2 linked regions of the Exiguobacterium sibiricum 7-3 genome follow. The protein of the gene in region 1 interacts with the protein of each later gene in a pairwise test. Links are inferred from orthologs where the notes say so. Each region holds a gene or a part of one and is shown on either strand. Other genes may lie near its edges. The genes, in order: P402_RS0113040 and hprK.

The links.
Region 2: the proteins of P402_RS0113040 (region 1) and hprK interact in binary tests that used the Bacillus subtilis proteins (3 or more experiments, as listed by UniProt). The link is inferred for Exiguobacterium sibiricum 7-3 from one-to-one orthologs.

The regions. Positions count from the first base shown.
Region 1 is NZ_KK211190.1:2,323,370-2,326,533, reverse strand. The notes cover bases 1-2,829. They hold P402_RS0113040 (HTH-type transcriptional regulator Hpr), read right to left. Parts: upstream 1,786-2,829; coding sequence 1,216-1,785; downstream 1-1,215. Other genes in these bases: P402_RS0113030 (HIT family protein), read right to left, coding at 2,334-2,759; P402_RS0113035 (hypothetical protein), read right to left, coding at 1,870-2,211; P402_RS0113045 (peptidylprolyl isomerase), read right to left, coding at 28-945. Outside these bases: P402_RS0113025 (TcaA second domain-containing protein), read left to right, coding at 2,890-3,164. UniProt on the Bacillus subtilis protein: Negative regulator of protease production and sporulation.
Region 2 is NZ_KK211190.1:653,981-657,221, forward strand. Bases 21-2,926 are described here. They hold hprK (HPr(Ser) kinase/phosphatase), read left to right. Parts: upstream 21-958; coding sequence 959-1,894; downstream 1,895-2,926. Other genes in these bases: P402_RS0104235 (DUF4097 family beta strand repeat-containing protein), read left to right, coding at 21-340; P402_RS0104240 (hypothetical protein), read right to left, coding at 446-838; lgt (prolipoprotein diacylglyceryl transferase), read left to right, coding at 1,894-2,727; ppaX (pyrophosphatase PpaX), read left to right, coding at 2,732-2,926. In the rest of the region: more of P402_RS0104235, read left to right, coding at 1-20; more of ppaX, read left to right, coding at 2,927-3,241. UniProt on the Bacillus subtilis protein: Catalyzes the ATP- as well as the pyrophosphate-dependent phosphorylation of 'Ser-45' in HPr, a phosphocarrier protein of the phosphoenolpyruvate-dependent sugar phosphotransferase system (PTS).

The sequences.
Region 1 (3,164 bases):
CCAAGATGGAAGCAGGGATTTTTAAGCTTATTGTTGCTGTTGCTGTTGCATCTGTTGTTGCATTTGTTGTTGCTCTTGCTTATCGAGGTCAAAAGCATCCTTGAAGTCTTTGTTCTCGATTTTAACATCATACTTCTTCATCAATGAACGGTAGATGTCGTTTGGATTGACTTGAGCTGCTTTTTCTTCAGCTAATGCCTTTTTGATTCGATCGGATTCTTTTTCGAGCGTAAAGTCTTTTTTCTCTTTACGGTCTGTTACTTTGATGATGTGATATCCGAATTGTGTTTTGATCGGGTCAGAAATTTTACCTTCAACGCCATCCTTGAACGCATAATTTTCGAATTCCTCGACCATTTTACCTTTTGTGAAGTATCCAAGATCTCCACCTTTTGTTGCGCTACCAGTGTCCGTTGATTTAGCTTTAGCAATTTTAGCGAAATCGCCGCCTTCATCAAGTTGTTTCTTGATTGCTTTTGCATCAGCTTCTTTTTCAACAAGAATGTGGCTTGCTTTGACTTCCACTTTTTCCTGGTTGAAACGATCTTCGATTTCTTTATCCGTTACTTTTGATTTTGCTGATTTTGCTTCTGTTAAGAGCATTTGTGTCCGAAGAACTTTTTCGAATTCTTTTTCGCTTTTGATACCAGCTGTTTGAAGTGTCGAATTGAACTGCTCTTTATCCGGGAACTGATCTTTTGTTTTCTTGACTTCAGCTTCTACTTCTTTATCCGTTACTTTTTTACCGTATTCTTTTTCAAGCAGTTTGTTCATCGTTTGTTGGAAAGCAATTTGTGCGCCTGCTTTTTGGTACGCCTCGTCCTGGACGTCCGCTTTATTGACTTCTCCACCTTTGTAGTTGATGACAGCTTCGTCATTTGAACCACATGCTGCTAATGTGAATACACTTGCCACTGCTGCTACACTTAAAAGTTTCTTTTTCATACATACACCCCTAATTTACCATTTATTTCAACCGTTCTATCATATCATATCTTCGTTATCTTGACAGCTTTCCGCAAAATCGAAAGTGATTTGCTCTTACCCCATGCTATCACATCAAGTACAAGAGGAGAGGACTATTTTTGTGGGAAATTGTGAGGCATCGCAACGTTTTGAGACAGAACGGTAAAGGGAACGTTACTTTCAAAAATCACAAAAAAACGTCCTAGGCCACAAGGCTTAGAACGTTAACTCCAAGAATTCGTGCAAAGGTCATGCTTTTTTGATCGAGTCGATAACCGGGTCTTGTGGACGCCGGTCCGCTTCTTCTGTAATCATTTTTGATGTCTCTGCAAAAATGTCCATAAAGCTGTCGCCATAGAGACGACGAACGATTGCTGATATGTCTGTCAGCTCTGGGAATTTACCGTAAAGCTCCTGGAGTGGCAACGAAGCACGGAAAACACCATTTTCTTCTGGACGGAACGCTTGAATCGTCTCAAGCAATAGACTTTCACCTTCCGGGGTCAGTTGGACATAGGTATTTCGTTTATCCGTCTCTTTTTTCGAAAATGTCAAAAGTCCACGGTCTTCTAATTTTTTAGAGAAGTTGAATGCAGTCGAGACGTGCATCACACCGTATTTGGCGATTTCAGAAATCGAAGCACCACCCAGTGCATGGGAAATCCATAAAATATGATGTTCATTAATATTTAAATCAAATGGTTTGATCCAATTTTGCCAATCTTTTTCTACCGTTTTCCATAGTGCTTTGCTCAATTGGACAATTTTATGACTGTATAACAGTGCTTCTTGTCCAGGATATAATTTTTCGTGTTCCATATCTGACTCATCCTTTCGAAAGGTGACAATGGCTCAAACGCGCAAAATGCAAACTATACAAAAACAAATCGAAGCAGCGGATCGTTACTGTTGGGGAGTGAGATGATCGACGTCTTGTTTTGCCTCATCAGCAAATTTTTGAAGACGAGCGAGTGATTCTTGAACCTCTGACTGGTACTGAGAGACATCTTTTGTTACTTCTTCTTTAAAGGTCATGCCAGAAAGTTTGGCTGTCTCTATTAGATTCTTTCCCTCCTGTGTTAAATCCTGCATGTTCGTTACGATTGTAGAATAAGAATTTCGACGTTGTTTACCATTCGAAGAGTCACTTTTAGTACCTTGGCGAAGCGCCTTCAAACCGTAAAAAGTCACAAGCGACAGCGTAGCACCAAAAGCGACCCAATTACGATGGGGACGCTTCGACATAGTTTACCTCCTTTCGATATTAAAATATTTGTTTCATATTATTTTACCGAAAATTCGATATTAGAAACCTATTTCGGCAATATTTCTAAAATGAGTCAGTAATTGACCGGTTTTTGAAGTCGTCAGAGACGGTTTTTGATGGATTCGGCGATTGTTGCTAATTCCTCAGCCGTATAATCTTCATTGTGTACTTCCCATTTCGCACCAAAGCCATCGTGTTTATCATGGCGTGGAATGAGATGGAGATGAAAGTGGGAAACAGACTGTCCGGCAACCTTCCCGGTGTTCGATAAAATGTTCATTCCGGCAGCACCCGTCTCCTGTTGTAAAGCACGACTGATTTCCGGAATGGTCGCAAAAACAGCCCGTGCACTTTCTGCAGATAAATCGTAGACGTTATCAGCGTGCTGTTTTGGAATGACAAGCGTATGACCTTTCGTTACTTGTGATAGATCGAGAAAAGCTAAAACTTCTTCATTTTCAAAAACTTTATGGCTTGGGATGTCGTGATTAGCAATCTTACAGAAAATACAGTTTTCTTTTTGCAATGGACTCACTCCTTCAGATGGATATAGCTTTAGTATACTCGACTGAATCGGTCTTGCGGGCGATTGACAAGGATATGAAGGGTTTCTAAACTAAAGGAAATCCTAAAATAAGAAGGTAGGGGAAACGAAGATGCCGTCTCGCATCACTGTATATGAAAAAAAGAAAAAACGAAATCAGCGAATCGGACTCATCGTGGGTATCATTACACTTGCTTGTCTGATGACTTGGATCGGTTGGAGTCAAATCAAACCGGCTGCAGATCGGCAACAGACAGACCAAGTCTTTCAAAAGGCATTGCAGGAACAAGATCGGGAAACGTTTCAACAATTAGTTTACCTCAACAACAAACCGTTAAAGCTTGCGGAAACGAATCAGCTCATGAAATGGTTTAAGGCGGACCCGGA
Region 2 (3,241 bases), 1.7 Mb from region 1 along the record:
GTTTGAGCGCTCTGAGCTGAAGACGGCGAACGGAAACGTCCGTTGTGAACTGAAGACGGTCCAGGATGCGAAGATCCAAGCATCGTCGCTTGCGGGAAGTATCGCCCTGATGTTGCCGCACGGTGCGGAAGTCTACGGTGAACTGGAAACGAACTTTGGCGGGTTGAACTGTAACCTCGATGAGATGGAATTGATCCGTGATCAAAAAGAAGTCGTCAACCGGAAACTCCACTTCCTGTCAGGTCGTGGACGGACACCGAAGATTGAAGTCGCTGCCGATACGAAGACAGGTACGATTTCCGTTACACACGGTGTTCACTTGAGTCCGCAAGCCTTATAATATGATCCCTGCCTCTTACATAACGAGAGGCGGGGATTTTTTTGCGAAAAAAAAGACGACCCGCTATCAAAGGATAGGGCGCCGCCGGATAAAAAGTGGTACTGCTTAATAATCGTAATCCTGATCCATCATCGGATCGTCAAAATTCATGTTTTCGAAATTGTTCATATCATAGCCAAACGAGAAGAGCGTGATGACACCGATGATTCCGAGAACAATCGAGAGAATGATCAGCCCAATCCCCATCCAACTCTTCCGGCGTGAGCGGTTCCAATAGAAAATGATAGCCAAAATATACGAGATGAACGAACCGCTGATAAAGATCCCGATAATCGAGATGATGAAGAACAATAATGCCGTTTGATCCTGGTTACGCGAATACGCTTTCCACATATCAATCAGGGCGATGATGAGATAAACGAATCCAACAATGGCAAGAATTCCGAATAAAATGAAGATAATAATAATGCCAATACCACTACCTGATGATTCCATCATGGTAAACCCTCCTTTTTTTCCTATCTGTACTCCATTCCCAAGATTGCCCACTTCTAATCGAAATCCTTGATTTTGATAAAAATATGGTACAATACTTCAAGTGAAAGGGGCTGATTGAGCGTGCAACCAAAAGTGCGAACAGCTGAAATCGTAAAGCAATTCAATTTAAAAATTGTCACCGGGGAAGAAGGACTACATCGTCCGATTCTGACGGCTGATCTTTGTCGACCAGGTCTTGTCCTCGCCGGATATTACGCCTATTATCCAGCAGAACGTCTCCAGATTCTCGGGAAAACGGAATTGACGTTTTTCAACAACTTGACGTATGAAGAACAGCTGGAACGAGCAAATGTTCTCTGTACGGATGAAACACCGGGAATTTTGATTACACGTGGTTTTGATGTGCCGGAAGCCATCGTCAAAGCAGCGGACGAAACGAACGTCCCCCTTTTGACGACGAAGGGACATACGACATCGGTCGAATCGCAAATCACGAATTTCCTTGAGGCAGAACTGGCGCCAACGACAGCGATGCATGGCGTGCTCGTCGACATTTACGGTGTCGGTGTCTTCATCAAAGGCGCAAGCGGCGTCGGGAAATCCGAGACGGCACTGGAACTCGTCAAACGGGGACATCGTTTGGTCGCCGATGATTCGGTCGAGATTCGCCAAACCGGGGACGGGATCCTTGTCGGGACAGCTCCGAAATTGATTCAGCATCTGCTTGAAATTCGCGGAATCGGCATCATCGATGTCATGACGTTATTCGGTGCCGGTGCCGTTCGTTCGCATAAGAAAATCAGCCTCGTCTGTAATTTGGAAATTTGGGATCAGGCGAAAGTCTACGATCGGGTAGGACTGGACCAGGAAACATTGCAAATCATCGATACGGAAATCCCGTTCTTGACGATTCCGGTTCGTCCAGGGCGAAACTTAGCCGTCATCATTGAGGTGGCTGCGATGAACTATCGTCTGAAAAACATGGGTATCAATACAGCAGAAGAGTTTGCCGGGCGTCTCGCGCAAGCGATTGAAGACGGGAACGGTGGTCTGTGATGGGAACATTAGCGAGTGTCCAACCAACGTTTGATCGGGTAGCCATCGAACTGGGCCCGATTCCGATTTATTGGTACGGGATCGTCATCGCGCTTGGCGCTGTCGTCGGTCTGATGATTGCGATCTTTGAATCAAAACGGATCGGTTTTAACGAAGAATATGCCGTCGATGTCGTTATCTGGTCGATTCCGATCAGCATCATCTGTGCCCGGATTTATTATGTCGCGTTTGAGTGGGATTATTATGGCCAGAATCTTGATCAAATCATTAACATCCGCCAGGGCGGGATTGCGATTCATGGTGCCATCATCGGTGCGATTTTGACAGTTTTGATTTATACGCGGAAGAAAAACATCTCGTTTTGGCAAATTGCCGACATTCTGGCACCGTCGCTCTTATTCGGACAAGCTGTCGGACGCTGGGGGAACTTCTTTAACCAAGAAGCTCACGGCGGAGAGACGACGTGGACCTTCCTGCAGGATACATTGCACTTACCGGACTGGATCGTCAATCAGATGTATATCGACGGTGCCTATTACATTCCAACGTTCTTATATGAAAGTATTTGGAACATCATCGGTGTCATCTTATTGATCGTCTGGCGGATGAAGTTCAACCCGCGCCGCGGTTACGTGTTCCTCGGTTACCTGATCTGGTATTCGATTGGCCGTTTTTACATCGAAGGTTTACGGACGGACAGTTTGATGATGGGAGGCGGACTCCGGACCGCGCAAATCGTCTCGATCTGTCTGATTATCTTCGGAGTCATCATGCTATTCGTGCGGAAAAATGCCGTTCGTTATTTGGACGGAACAAAACGGGAGGCGAAATGAACCGATGATTCAAACGATTTTATTTGATCTCGACGGGACGTTGATTGATACGAACCCCCTCATCCTAAAAAGTTTTGCCCATACGCTCGATTATTACTATCCGGACCGGACGTTTACGGAAGCGGAACTGCTTCCGTTCATCGGACCGACGCTTGAAAAGTCGTTTTCGGAAATGAATGCGGACCAGTGGAAAGAAATGGTCGCGTTTTACCGGAGTTACAACATCGCGATGCATGACGCGCTTGTCCTCGAATATCCGGGAGTACTCGACGGATTACGACAATTGAAGGAACAAGGCTATAAATTAGCGGTCGTCACGTCGAAGAGTCGCCGGGTCGCGCTAAAAGGAATCGAACTGTTTGGATTGACACCTCTGTTTGATGCCATCATCGCAGCAGATGATGTGACGGAAGAGAAGCCGGCTGTCGAACCGTTTGAAAAGGCGATGGCGTTACTCGGTTCGACACGGGAAGAAACGATCATGGTTGGTGACAACGATACGGACATCCACGGC